Regions from separate parts of the Neobacillus sp. S1115 genome, predicted to be linked through region 2. Evidence: predicted binding sites of a transcription regulator. Region 2 holds the regulator's gene; the other holds the start of a gene.

Region 1 (7,412 bases), 110 kb from region 2:
GTGAATGCTGAGATTATTGCAGTTGGCTCAGAGCTTTTACTCGGGCAGATTGTGAATACGAATGCACGGTTTCTATCTCAGCAATTAGCTGAGCTCGGAGTGGATGTATATTTTCATACGGTGGTTGGCGACAATCCTGAGAGGCTTAAGGCAGCGATTGACATTGCCGAGAAGCGTTCGGAAATCATTATTTTTACCGGCGGACTGGGTCCGACCAAGGATGATTTAACGAAGGAAACAATTGCCCGCCATATTGGTACGGACCTTTCGCATGATGAAACAGCATTAGAATCGATTGTTGATTATTTTAAACGAACTAACCGAGTAATGACGGAAAATAACAGGAAACAGGCATTGGTTTTGAAGGGATCTGAAGTTTTGCCGAATGACTTTGGCATGGCTCCGGGTATGGTGATGAAAACGGGCGGTCATATTTATATGCTCCTCCCAGGACCGCCAAAGGAAATGGAGCCGATGTTTTCCCACTATGGCAGACAGGCGCTTGCTTCGGCAACCGGCTCGACGGAACAAATTGTCTCCCGGGTACTGCGCTTTTTTGGGATTGGCGAAGCCGCCCTTGAAACGGAAATTATTGATTTGATTGATGCTCAAAGCAACCCGACGATTGCGCCGCTTGCCGGTGATGGGGAAGTGACGTTGCGTCTGACCGCTAAGCATGTGGATACTGCGGCTGCAGAGGCTATGCTGGATGAAGTGGAGTCGAAGATTCGCGGGCGTGTCGGGCAGTTTATTTATGGGTATGGCGATGCCTCATTGTTAGAGGAACTGACGAAGACATTAAAGGCTGGGCAATTAACCATTACGGCAGCTGAGAGTTTAACAGGCGGGCTGTTCCAGCAGGAGATTACCTCGATTTCCGGAGCAAGCTCTGTATTCAAAGGCGGCGTTGTATGTTATGCCAATGAAATTAAGCGGGATGTTGTCGGGGTTAGGCAGGAAACGCTTGATCAGCATGGGGCTGTAAGCGAAGAGTGTGCTCGTGAACTAGCGGAAAATGCGGCTCGGATGTTTGGAACTGATATCGGAATTAGTTTTACCGGCGTGGCCGGACCGGATGAACTGGAAGGGAAACCGGTTGGGACCGTTTATATTGGAATCGCTGCTGCTGGTAAGCCGACGGTCGTTGAAAAATTAACTCTTGCCGGTGGAAGGGCCGCCAACAGGGTGAGGGCTGTTAAATTTGGATGTTATTTTTTATTAAAGTTATTAAAAGCTGAACCACAAGATACCGTTTAGGTGTTTTGTGGTTTTTTTTGTTTTTGAAGGTATGGGAAGAGCGGGAATATCCATGAGGACAATGTATGAGAAGGAAGAGCGGAGAATGTCCCCATTAAGGGGTCATGAGGGCAATAGATGGGAAGGAAGAGTATCACTAGTGGTAAAAATAGAGCGATTATTTTACCCGTTTGACGTGAAGGAGATGGGCAACGGAAAAAATAGAAAGGTTATTTTACCCGTTTGACGTAAAGGAAATGGGCAACGGTAAAAATAGAGGGGTTATTTTACCCGTTGAACGCAAATGAAACGGGCGACGGTAAAAATAGAGAGGTTATTTTACCCGTTGGACGTGAAGGAGACAGGCAACGGAAAAAATAGAGAGGTTATTTTACCCGTTTGACGTAAAGGAAATGGGCAACGGAAAAAATAGAGAGGTTATTTTACCCGTTGGACGTGAAGGAGAAGGGCAACGGAAAAAATAGAGAGGTTATTTTACCCGTTGGACATGAAGGAGAAGGGCAACGGAAAAAATAGAGAGGTTATTTTACCCATTGGATGTGAAGGAGAAGGGCAACGGAAAAAATAGAGAGGTTATTTTACCCTTTGGACGTGAAGGAGAAGGGCAACGGAAAAAATAGAAAGGTAATATTACCTAGTTAAGTTGGTTGAAAGCAGGCATTGGTAAAAAATAGTGATTTCTAGTATTTTTTAGTTTTCTGACAACAAGAGAATTCCCTTTTTTTATTCAGAAACTCACAAGAAAAATACAATTCCATGAGTTTTTTTGTAATTTTCCCTGCTTTAATTACTCAGAAAAAGGCAGAATAAATGTTCGTGTTTTTTCTCGACAAAAACTCAAAAAGAGGTTATATTAATAATAGGTTTCGTTTAATAGATTCCAGCAATAATATTATTTTATATATAAAAGGAGGAACTATTTGTGAGTGACCGAAAGGCCGCCTTAGAAATGGCGCTAAAACAAATAGAGAAACAATTCGGTAAAGGTTCCATCATGAAAATGGGAGAGCAGCAGGAAACAAGAATTTCCACCGTACCAAGTGGTTCCCTAGCACTGGACGTAGCACTTGGTGTTGGGGGATATCCTAGGGGACGTATTATCGAGATATATGGTCCCGAATCATCTGGTAAAACAACCGTAGCCCTGCATGCAATCGCAGAAGTGCAGGCAAAAGGCGGACAAGCGGCGTTTATTGACGCTGAGCATGCCTTGGACCCTACTTATGCCCAAAAACTAGGCGTAAACATTGATGAACTATTATTATCCCAGCCAGATACTGGTGAACAAGCACTTGAAATCGCTGAAGCTCTGGTACGAAGCGGTGCAGTTGATATCATCGTAATCGACTCAGTAGCTGCTCTAGTTCCAAAAGCTGAAATCGAAGGTGAAATGGGAGACGCCCACGTAGGCTTACAAGCTCGTTTGATGTCCCAAGCACTTCGTAAACTATCAGGTGCAATCAATAAATCTAAAACAATCGCTGTCTTCATAAACCAAATTCGTGAAAAGGTGGGTGTCATGTTCGGGAACCCCGAGACGACACCTGGCGGACGCGCGCTGAAGTTCTACTCGACAATCCGTCTTGAAGTCCGCCGTGCTGAAACCCTTAAGCAAGGCACTGAAATGGTCGGTAACAAAACAAAAATTAAGGTTGTTAAGAACAAAGTTGCGCCTCCATTCCGTACAGCTGAAGTCGATATTATGTATGGAGAAGGCATCTCAAAAGAAGGCGAAATCGTCGATATGGGATCGGAACTAGAAATTGTTCAAAAAAGTGGTTCCTGGTATTCCTATAGCGATCAAAGAATCGGACAGGGCCGGGAAAATGCAAAATTGTTCTTAAAGGAAAACCCTGATATCCGCCTTGATATCCAAACAAAAATCCGTGAACACTACGGGTTGGATGGTGAAAAAACTGTCACCGAAGTGGATGACGATGATCAAATTGAGCTACTAGATTAATTTTAAAGAGCAAAGCCTTTTCTCTAAGGTTTTGCTCTTTTTGAAACGGAATGTATTTTTATTCAGTAATATACATGAAAATTACTTCTGTAAAAACTGCCCATGTTCCAGCCCTGTCATACTAAATTCGAAATATTTCAAAATGCCAATTGGACTAAACCTTGACAATGATTGGCACCACATTTACAATTAACATGTATATTTTACATTTTTGGAAATATTACATTCGAAAAAGCCGTAGTGCTTGCTGTATGTTGAGTCTAAACAATGTACATGCCGACACTTAAAAAATGTAAGAAAAGTTCATAGCAAGAGGAGGTGTAACTATTGGATTTAATTACTATCATCTCCATTTTGCTTGGCCTTATCGTCGGTGCCGTTGTTGGCTATTTTATTCGTAAATCCATTGCTGAAGCAAAAATAGCAGGAGCTAGAAATGCTGCAGAGCAAATCTTAGAGGATGCAAAACGCGATGCTGAATCCTTAAAGAAGGAAGCCCTGTTAGAAGCAAAGGATGAAATTCACAAGCTTCGTACCGAAGCAGAACGTGAGGTTCGTGAACGAAGAAATGAACTGCAAAAACAAGAAAACCGTTTACTGCAAAGAGAAGAGAATTTAGACAGGAAGGATGAAACGTTAAACAAGCGTGAAATTCTTCTAGAAAAGAAGGATGATTCTCTAAATCAAAGACAACAGCATATTGAAGAGATGGAAAGCAAAGTGGACGAGTTGGTACGTACACAACAATTAGAACTCGAACGAATTTCGGGCTTAACTCGTGAGGAAGCGAAGTCGATCATTATAGATCGGACTGAGAATGAACTCGCTTATGAAACCGCGATGATGATTAAGGAAAGCGAAAATCGTGCAAAAGAGGAAGCTGACAAGAAAGCGAAAGAAATACTTTCCTTGGCTATCCAGCGTTGCGCAGCTGACCATGTAGCGGAAACAACTGTCTCAGTCGTAAACCTTCCAAACGACGAAATGAAGGGCCGTATCATTGGACGTGAAGGACGAAACATCCGTACCCTTGAAACGTTAACAGGTATTGATTTAATCATTGATGATACTCCTGAAGCTGTCATTCTATCAGGCTTTGATCCTATTCGTCGGGAAACCGCTCGCTTGGCGCTTGAAAAGCTTGTTCAAGACGGCCGCATCCATCCAGCCCGGATTGAGGAAATGGTGGAAAAATCACGCCGTGAAGTGGATGAATATATCCGTGAGGTTGGCGAACAGACCACCTTTGAAGTCGGTGTTCATGGACTCCATCCAGATCTGATCAAAATCCTTGGCCGCCTGAAGTTCCGTACAAGCTACGGTCAAAACGTGTTAAAACACTCAATGGAAGTAGCACAGCTTTCGGGATTATTAGCCGCAGAGCTTGGACAGGATGAAACACTGGCAAGACGGGCCGGACTTCTCCACGATATCGGGAAAGCAATTGACCATGAAGTGGAAGGAAGCCATGTCGAAATTGGTGTTGAGCTTGCGACCAAATACAAGGAACATCCAGTAGTCATCAACAGTATTGCTTCACACCACGGTGATACCGCACCAACATCGATTATTGCGGTCCTTGTTGCAGCAGCTGATGCCTTGTCAGCAGCAAGACCAGGTGCACGAAGTGAAACTCTCGAAAACTACATCCGCCGCCTTGAAAAGCTTGAGGAGATTTCCGAATCCTATGAGGGTGTTGAGAAATCCTTCGCTATCCAAGCAGGCCGTGAGGTTCGGATTATGGTCAGACCGGAAGCAATTGATGATTTGGCTGCACACCGTCTGGCACGGGATATCCGGAAGCGAATTGAGGAAGAGCTTGACTATCCAGGTCATATTAAAGTAACAGTTATCCGTGAAACTCGGGCTGTTGAATACGCGAAATAAAGCGATGCTTTTGCATCGCTTTATTTTTTTGCATAAAAAAATATGCTAAACTTCTAATTAACACATTTTATTTACGAAAGGGCAAAAACATGAACATACTTTTTATCGGCGATGTCGTCGGTTCTCCAGGCAGGGATATGGTAAAAGAATATCTGCCAAGATTAAAAGAAAAATATCGTCCGCAAATAACGATTATTAATGGTGAAAATGCCGCAGGCGGTAAAGGAATTACGGAAAAAATTTACCGGCAATTTTTAGAGCAGGGTGCACAGGCTGTAACATTAGGCAATCATGCCTGGGATAATCGCGAAATATTTGAATTTATCGATCAAGCCAAATATTTAGTCCGCCCGGCCAATTTTCCAAAGGACACGCCTGGTAAAGGAATTATTTTTCTAAAAATAAACAGCTTTGAAGTAGCAGTCATCAATTTACAGGGAAGGACATTTATGAATCCAATTGATTGCCCGTTTCAAAAGGCCGATGAGCTCGTTGCATTGGCGCGGACACGAACACCATTCATTTTCGTTGACTTCCACGCTGAAGTGACGAGCGAAAAGCAGGCCATGGGCTGGTATTTGGACGGAAGGGTATCGGCTGTTGTAGGGACCCACACACATGTCCAAACAGCCGATAACCGAATTCTTCCAGGGGGAACAGCCTATTTAACTGATGTGGGCATGACGGGCCCGTATGACGGTATTCTTGGCGTGGAAAGGGAAGCGGTCTTGAAACGATTTCTTACAAGTCTGCCGGTACGATTTGAAGTCCCAACAGGAGGAAGAAATCAATTAAGCGCAGTGCATATGGTTCTGGATCAAAAAACAGGCCTTGCCAAAAAAATTGAACCGATCTTAATCAATGATGACCATCCTTGGTATTCATAGGAGCAAACACTCTCGTTTGCTCTTTTTATATGCCTTATTTTTGTCCAAGCTGGAATATGTTATTTGATTCGTGAATATAGTAGCAGTGGAATGTTTTATACCTGATTGATTCATGAAACTGCTCATGCGGGATCGGGATTATTACAAGGGGGAGCTAGGAATGGAAATATTAAAAGTTTCAGCAAAATCTAATCCTAATTCTGTAGCTGGTGCACTTGCCGGAGTTCTGCGTGAAAGAGGTGCAGCAGAAATACAGGCAATAGGTGCGGGTGCATTAAATCAAGCCGTTAAGGCAGTAGCCATTGCAAGAGGATTTGTAGCGCCTAGCGGAGTTGACTTGATTTGTGTCCCTGCGTTTACCGATATTTTAATCGATGGGGAAGAACGCACAGCTATAAAGTTAATTGTAGAACCGCGGTAGAAAAAAGCCGTGGGTATAAAAAATTCAAAGTTTTATGTGCCTGGTTGTTTTATACAAGCAGGTATTTTTGTGTTCTCGTTGTGAATGAATTGTTTGCTTACCATAATTAAAGAATACTATTCTGATATATGATAGAATATTTTGAAAAACGGAATACTGGGTCATAACCGTAAAGGCAGAAGAATTGGCAAAACTGTTTAAAAATACTGTAATTGCCCATTTATTCTTGATATTTTTAGAAGGTAAATCAAGTAATTTAAAATAATAAAAAAATATTCATATTTTAGACATTATTTCGAGCCAAAGGGTTGCATTTTTTACTTTATAGGTCTAGAATTGTAAGCGTTTAGTACATCTCCGTGACTCTAGTTTTTGGGCTTTAAAGCATTAAAAATCACAATTTCTAGTGGTTTACTCGGAAATGTGCTATAATCTACATGTTTATTTAATTATCTTTTACATATCCAAAGGGGTGTAAGTCATGATTAAGCAACTTTCATGGAAAGTTGGCGGGCAACAAGGTGAAGGTATTGAGAGTACCGGTGAAATCTTTGCAATCGCACTGAATCGCTTAGGTTATTACCTGTATGGTTATCGTCACTTTTCATCACGTATTAAGGGCGGCCATACGAATAATAAAATCAGAGTAAGCACGACAGAAGTTCGTTCTATTTCTGATGATCTTGATATCCTAGTCGCTTTTGACCAAGAAACAATTGATGTAAACTACAAAGAACTTCACAGCAAAGGACTAATCCTTGCTGATGCTAAATTTGGTCCAACTAAGCCTGAAGATACAGAAGCTTCTTTATTTGTAGTTCCATTTACGGAAATTGCAACAGAGCTTGGTACTTCATTAATGAAGAACATGGTTGCAATCGGCGCTACCGCGGCTGTTTTAGATTTGGATATTCAAGTATTTGAGGTAGTTGTACGTGAAATCTTTGGCAAAAAGGGCGACCAGGTAGTTGCAAAGAATATGGATGCCATTAAAGCT
Region 2 (7,412 bases):
GCCATCCAGTTCGCCTCACCGGTGAATTCTTATGTCACACCGCATCCGAGCTACATGCCTGGTTATGAGGATGATGTCATAATGGCAGCAGGTACATTTATTCAGGGTGCAAGCATCGAGTTGACTGCAGACGGCCCGATCCGCCCGCCATATGTCGCTTATGTGCAAGGCGGCTTAACTTATGCCCACGTGAAAATGGCTGTATGTTTAGCTTTGGATCATTTGGTTGAGAAAGGGTTACTAGATTTGGAATAGGGGAAAATTGTATAGGACTTATATGAGCCCGAACGTTTGAAAGAAAGGTTGGTCGGGAAGCATATAGGACTTATATGAGCCCGAACGCTTAAAAGGATGGCTGGTTGGGTAGCATATAGGACTTATATGAGCCCGAACGCTCGAAAGAAAGGTTGATTGGGTAGCATATGGGTCTTATATGAGCCCAAACACTTGAAGGAGTGGTTGGTTGGGAAGCATATAGGACTTCTATGAGCCCCGAATGCTTGAAAAATCACCCGTTTGGTAGGATATAGCCTAATCCCTGGGCAGGGTGGCGAATTAGGAGGCTTCATAACACCCGAATCAAAGAAGATATTACCAATTCAGTCGTTATGAACGCTTCATAACGCCCGAAGCAAAGAGGAAAATACTAATTCAGTCGTTATGAACGCTTCATAACACCCGAAGCAAAGAGGAAAATATCAATTCAGTCGTTATGAGCGGCTTCATAACGCCCGACGCAAAGAGGAAAATACTAATTCAGTCGTTATGGAGGCTTTATAACGCCCGAAGCAAAGAGGGCAATCCCAATTCAGTCGTTATGAGCGGCTTCATAACACCTCTACCAGAGAAATCCAAGGAGGTTCGGTCGTTATCAATGAATCATCACTCCTCTTGCCAGGGTTTACAGTCAAAAATTACAATTATAAGAAACTATTAAAAAACCATGTTAGATTATCTTACATATCATTGACATATTTCCTAACACCAAATATAATACAAATATATATTAGCAAAAGGGAGGAGAAAATTGGTGAGTGGAAAAGAAATTCGCCGATCAATGCCGTTGTTTCCCATCGGTACAGTGATGCAGCTGACCGAACTTACCGCCAGGCAAATTCGCTACTATGAAGAACACCAATTGATATCTCCGGCACGTACGGAGGGAAACAGGCGACTTTACAGCCTAAATGACATTGACAGGCTGTTGGAAATAAAAGACTTAATTGACCAGGGAATAAATATGGCTGGCATTAAGCAATTATTATTGGTCAAAGAACAGCAAGAGTCGCTGCTTGAACAGCAAGCGAAAAGTGCAAAGCGCGAGGTTACCGATGATGAGCTGAGGAAACTTCTTCGCAATGAACTGATGCATTCAAACAGACTGAATCGTTCGTCATTGAGACAAGGAGATCTTTCACGCTTTTTTCATTAATTTTTAATAAAATTGGAGGAATTGCAAATGCCGAAGTACACAAGAGAAGATATTCAACGCTTGGCTAAAGAAGAAAACGTTAAATTTATCCGCCTTCAGTTTACTGACATTCTTGGAACCATCAAAAACGTGGAAATTCCAATCAGTCAATTAGAAAAGGCGCTTGATAACAAAATGATGTTTGACGGCTCCTCTATTGAAGGATTCGTACGTATTGAAGAATCTGATATGTACCTATTTCCAGATTTAAACACTTGGGTAGTATTCCCTTGGACTGCTGAAAAAGGAAAAGTAGCCCGCCTAATCTGTGATATTTACAATTCTAACGGAACACCATTCTCCGGTGACCCGCGCAGCAACTTAAAGCGTGTATTAAAAGAAATGGAAGAGCTTGGCTTCACTGATTTCAACCTTGGACCTGAGCCTGAATTCTTCTTATTTAAATTAGACCAAAAAGGCGAGCCAACATTAGAGTTAAACGACCAAGGTGGATACTTTGACTTAGCTCCTACAGACCTTGGCGAAAACTGTCGCCGTGATATCGTACTTGAGCTTGAAGAAATGGGCTTTGAAATCGAAGCTTCCCACCACGAAGTGGCTCCAGGCCAGCACGAAATCGACTTTAAATATGCAGATGCTCTTACAGCATGTGACCAAATCCAAACTTTCAAGCTAGTTGTAAAAACAATTGCCCGCAAGCACGGATTGCATGCAACCTTCATGCCTAAGCCATTATTCGGCGTGAACGGTTCAGGAATGCACTGTAACGTTTCCTTATTCAATAATGGTAAAAATGCATTCTTTGAGCCAACTGGCGACCTGCAAATGAGCGATACTGCACGTCAATTTATCGCAGGCGTTCTAAAGCATGCACCATATTTCACAGCAGTTACCAACCCAACTGTTAACTCTTATAAGCGTTTGGTTCCAGGTTACGAGGCACCTTGTTATGTAGCATGGTCTGCACAAAACCGCTCACCGCTTATCCGTATTCCGGCTTCCCGCGGCTTGAGCACACGTATCGAGGTTCGCAGCGTTGACCCTGCGGCTAACCCATACCTAGCTATGGCTGTTATTCTAAAAGCTGGTCTTGATGGAGTGAAAAATAAATTAACTCCTCCAGCACCAGTTGACCGTAACATCTATGTGATGACAAAGGAAGAAAGAATCGAAGAGGGTATCATCGACCTTCCTGCAACATTAGCAGCAGCACTTGAGATGTTAAAATCAGACGAAGTTATTGTTTCTGGCTTAGGCGAGCATATCTTTGAACACTTTGTGGAAGCAAAAGAGATTGAATGGGATATGTTTAGAACCGTCGTTCACCCTTGGGAACGCGAACAATATATGAGCATGTATTAATATGAAAAAGAACCCCCTTGCGATGTGAAGTAAGGGGGTTTTTGTTTTTTAATGGCCATGGTAAAAATAGGGGCTTTATTTTACCCTGTCTTCAATAGATAAGGGCAATGGAAAAATATTCCCCCTCCTTTGTTATAAAGGTAATCCAATTAAAAAAAGCCCAATCAAATTACAGATTGGACTCCAGAACTCTATCAACTAATGAATCTGTCGATAAACCCCAATAACTTTCCCCAAAATGGTAACATTGTTTAAAATGATTGGGTCCATCGTAGAGTTTTCCGGCTGCAGGCGGATGTAGTCTTTCTCCTTGAAGAATCTCTTACAGGTAGCCTCGTCTTCTTCGGTCATCGCAACAACGATATCCCCGTTGTTAGCAGACGGCTGCTGCTTGACAATAACGTAATCCCCGTCAAGAATCCCTGCTTCAATCATACTTTCTCCCATGATTTCAAGCATAAAGACATTCTCGCTAGAAGGAGCAAGTCTTTCAGGAAGAGGAAAGTATTCCTCAACATTTTCAATGGCCGTAATCGGCAGTCCGGCAGTAACTTTACCGACAACTGGGACATTTACAACATGGTTTCGAGGGATATGAGAAGCTTCATCCGCTTCCAGGATTTCGATAGCCCTTGGTTTTGTTGGATCTCGTCTAATTAAACCCTTGCTTTCTAATCTGGCTAAGTGCCCATGTACAGTAGAACTCGATGCCAGTCCGACTGCTTCGCCAATTTCCCGAACAGATGGCGGATATCCCTTTGTTTTCACTTCTCCTTTTATGAAATCAAGGATATCCTGCTGCCGCTTTGATACTTTTACCATGATAAATTACACCTCGCCTGGTTAATGTTGTCTTTATTATAGCATGTTCGCATAATTTATACAAACATAAGTTCGAATAAAGCTTGACAACAAACAAACGTTCGGGTTATAATCAAATCAAATAAAACGAACATACATTCTAATTAGGGGTGTTTTATAATGAAAAAAATATGGAACCAATACTCATACGCTATTATTCTTCTATTATTAAGCTGCACATTAGCATTTGTATTAGCATTTCAGCAAAGCCCGAAAAATCAGGATAAATATTTAAAAGTGACTGTAGCAGACGGAGACACACTATGGGAAATTTCCCAAAAGTATGCAGGCGAGCATTCATTATCAAACAAGGAATTCGTCAACTGGGTGAAAAAACATAATCGGAATGTTGGTGATGAGATTTTTCCAGGTGAAGAAATTTTAATTCCGGTTAGTAATGAAACTCCCCCAGAAAGGGAATTAGCAAGTGCATTAGAGAAATAGGAAGGACCTAAAAAATGAACGCAATCATCTATTGCCGAGTAAGTACGAATAAGGAAACGCAGGAAACATCATTGAGACGCCAGGAAGACGAACTTGTCCAACTAGCAAACCGTTACCAATTCCATATCGATTCAATTATTAAAGAGCAGGCGAGCGGCTATGATTTCGACAGAGATGGTATCCTGCAACTTTTAGAGCGCATTAAAGATAAACAAGTCCAAGCTGTCCTGATCCAGGATGAAACAAGGCTCGGCCGAGGGAATGCCAAGATCGCCATCCTGCATTGCATTTTAAAAGAAGGAATTAAACTATACAGCATTTCGCATAATGGTGAATTGCAACTTTCCGAATCGGATTCAATGGTTCTAAAAATCGTCAGCATGGTGGAAGAGTACCAGCGCAAGCTTCATAATGTAAAAATAAAACGCGGCATGAAGCGGGCAGTTGAACAAGGCTACAAGCCGGAAAAAAATTTAAAGAATCTAGGCGAGCATTCGGGCCGGGATAAAATTGAAGTTCCAGTTCAAGAAATAGTCAGGTTGAGAAAGAATGGCCTGACCTTTTCAGAAATTGCCGCAACATTAAGAGGCTTTGGTTATAACATTTCGAAAGCCACTGTACATAGAAGATACCAGGAAATCATTGAAGAGCAGGAGGAATAAACCTTCATCCTTGCCAGGTGGATTCTTTTCTAGTACAATCTTGTCTTAATGTTAGCAGTTTTTTGGAAAGGAATGTACTTGAATGCTATCCAAGGAAAAAATGGCCAGAATCAATGAATTGGCAAGGAAAAAGAAAGCGACGGGTTTAACAGAAAAGGAAGCAAAAGAGCAGTCATCACTTAGAAGTGAATATTTAGCTGCTTTTCGGTCGCAAATGCTGGATACCCTGACAAATACAAAAATAATTGATCCACTTGGGAATGACGTTACACCTGAGAAAATAAAAATCAGGAAAAAAAATAATCTTCATTAATGCATCTGGGAATACAATTTATTTGTATTCCTTTTTACATATACTGCGCTTACATGTGTCAAAATAAATAATAAAGTGAATTTTGCTACAAAATGCGTAGTAATTTGTTGAATAAAAATCCGCAGCACTATAATATTAAAGTTGTTTGTATTTTCCGAAGAAGGAAGGTTGTAAAAAGATGTTTAACACAATTGATGATTTATCTGTCACCACGATTCGTACGCTTTCAATTGATGCTATCGAGAAAGCAAACTCTGGACACCCTGGAATGCCGATGGGTGCAGCTCCAATGACCTATACATTATGGACAAGATTTATGAACCACAACCCAAAAAATCCACATTGGTTCAACCGTGACCGCTTCGTATTGTCTGCAGGTCATGGCTCTGCATTGCTATACAGCATGCTTCATTTATCCGGCTATAATTTATCCATGGATGATTTAAAGCAATTCCGTCAATGGGGTAGCAAAACTCCAGGACATCCTGAATATGGCCATACTGAGGGTGTAGAAGCAACGACTGGTCCGCTTGGTCAAGGTATTGCAATGGCAGTGGGAATGGCTATGGCAGAACGTCATGTTGCTAGCGTTTATAACAAAGACAAATATGAACTTGTGAATCATTTTACATACAGCGTTTGTGGAGACGGCGACTTAATGGAAGGCGTATCTGCTGAGGCTGCATCACTTGCCGGCCACTTAAAGTTAGGCCGTTTAGTCGTATTATATGATTCAAATGATATTTCCTTGGACGGAGACTTGAATAAATCTTTCTCTGAAAGTGTGAAGGACCGCTTCCAATCTTACGGATGGCAATATCTTCGTGTTGAAGATGGCAACAATTTCGAAGAAATCGCTAAAGCACTTGAAGAAGCAAGAAATGATTTAGACAGACCAACCATGATTGAAGTAAGAACAGTGATCGGTTACGGTTCACCTAACCGTGCCGGCACATCTGGTGTTCATGGCTCACCACTGGGTGCAAATGAGTTAAAGCTTACCAAAGAAGCTTATAAGTGGACTTTCGAGGAAGACTTCCATGTTCCACAAGAAGTTTACGACAACTTCCAAAAGCTAATCGTTGAAAATGGTGAGAAAAAAGAAAAAGAGTGGAACGACATGTTCGCTCAGTATAAAAACGAATTTCCAGAGTTGGCAAGCCAACTTGAACAAGCGCTAAATCATGAACTTCCTGAAGGCTGGGATAAGGATGTTCCGGTATACAGCGAAGGTAAGGGGCTTGCAACTCGTGCTTCTTCAGGTGAAGCGCTAAACGGCATTGCTAAGAACCTGCCGATTTTAATTGGCGGTTCTGCTGACCTTGCTGGTTCTAACAAAACAATGCTTAAAGGGACAACAGACTTCATGCCAGGCGCATATGAAGGCCGCAACATCTGGTTCGGTGTTCGTGAATTTGCAATGGGCGCTGCTATGAATGGTATTGCTCTGCATGGCGGGGTTAAAGTTTTTGGAGGAACATTCTTTGTATTCTCTGATTATCTTCGTCCGGCAATTCGCCTTGCCGCATTAATGGGTCTTCCAGTTACCTATGTATTTACACACGACAGTATCGCCGTTGGGGAAGATGGACCAACTCACGAACCAATCGAGCAGCTTGCTGCATTACGCGCAATGCCAGGTCTATCACTCATCCGTCCTGCTGATGCCAATGAAACAGCAGCAGCGTGGAAGCTTGCAGTTGAATCAACAAACAAGCCGACAGCTCTAGTATTAACTCGTCAGGACTTACCAACATTAAAAGACACAGATAAAAACGCATATGATGGAGTTTCTAAAGGAGCATATGTTGTTTCCACAGCAGGAAATAATACTCCAGATGCCCTATTGCTAGCAGCTGGATCCGAAGTAAGCCTTGCAGTGGAAGCACAGAAAGCACTTGCTGGAGAAGGAATCCAGGTTTCTGTTGTAAGCATGCCATCATGGGATCGCTTCGAACAGCAATCTCAAGAATACAAAGAGTCTGTCCTTCCAAAGAGCGTGAAGAAGCGTCTTGCTCTGGAAGTCGGAGCATCTTTCGGCTGGCACAAATATGCTGGTGATGAAGGTGAAGTATTAGCCATCGATCATTTTGGAGCATCTGCGCCAGGTGAAAAAATCATGGAAGAGTTCGGATTTAGTGTGCCAAACGTCGTTGCTCGTGTGAAAGCACTTTTACAAAAATAATCAAAATGACGAGGGAGAGCGGAAATTTCGCTCTCTCTTTTTAATATGTAGGAAATCCGTCAGCTTCTATCGAAATAAATAACTGATATAGCACTCAAATTGCAAATCGACAAAATTAGTGAAAGTTTTTGCCGCGATAAGACAAATGTTTCC

The links. The regulator LexA, encoded in region 2, represses DNA repair genes until DNA is damaged. The targets are predictions, from matches to a motif close to CGAACATATGTTCG.
Region 1: a site for LexA is predicted at 2,061-2,074, ahead of recA (recombinase RecA). Genes of this name have one in related genera too.

The regions. Positions count from the first base shown of each region.
Region 1 is NZ_AP038275.1:2,053,763-2,061,174, forward strand. It holds gene ACZ5B7_RS10090 (competence/damage-inducible protein A) at 1-1,257, shown strand; gene ACZ5B7_RS10095 (hypothetical protein) at 1,310-1,483, shown strand; gene recA (recombinase RecA) at 2,180-3,220, shown strand; gene rny (ribonuclease Y) at 3,548-5,107, shown strand; gene ACZ5B7_RS10110 (TIGR00282 family metallophosphoesterase) at 5,197-5,994, shown strand; gene spoVS (stage V sporulation protein SpoVS) at 6,155-6,415, shown strand; gene ACZ5B7_RS10120 (2-oxoacid:acceptor oxidoreductase subunit alpha) at 6,897-7,412, shown strand, end outside.
Region 2 is NZ_AP038275.1:2,162,972-2,170,383, forward strand. It holds gene ACZ5B7_RS10630 (methionine gamma-lyase family protein) at 1-255, shown strand, start outside; gene ACZ5B7_RS10635 (MerR family transcriptional regulator) at 1,058-1,432, shown strand; gene glnA (type I glutamate--ammonia ligase) at 1,460-2,794, shown strand; gene lexA (transcriptional repressor LexA) at 2,993-3,616, opposite strand; gene yneA (cell division suppressor protein YneA) at 3,776-4,099, shown strand; gene ACZ5B7_RS10655 (YneB family resolvase-like protein) at 4,114-4,761, shown strand; gene ACZ5B7_RS10660 (DUF896 domain-containing protein) at 4,844-5,074, shown strand; gene tkt (transketolase) at 5,253-7,259, shown strand.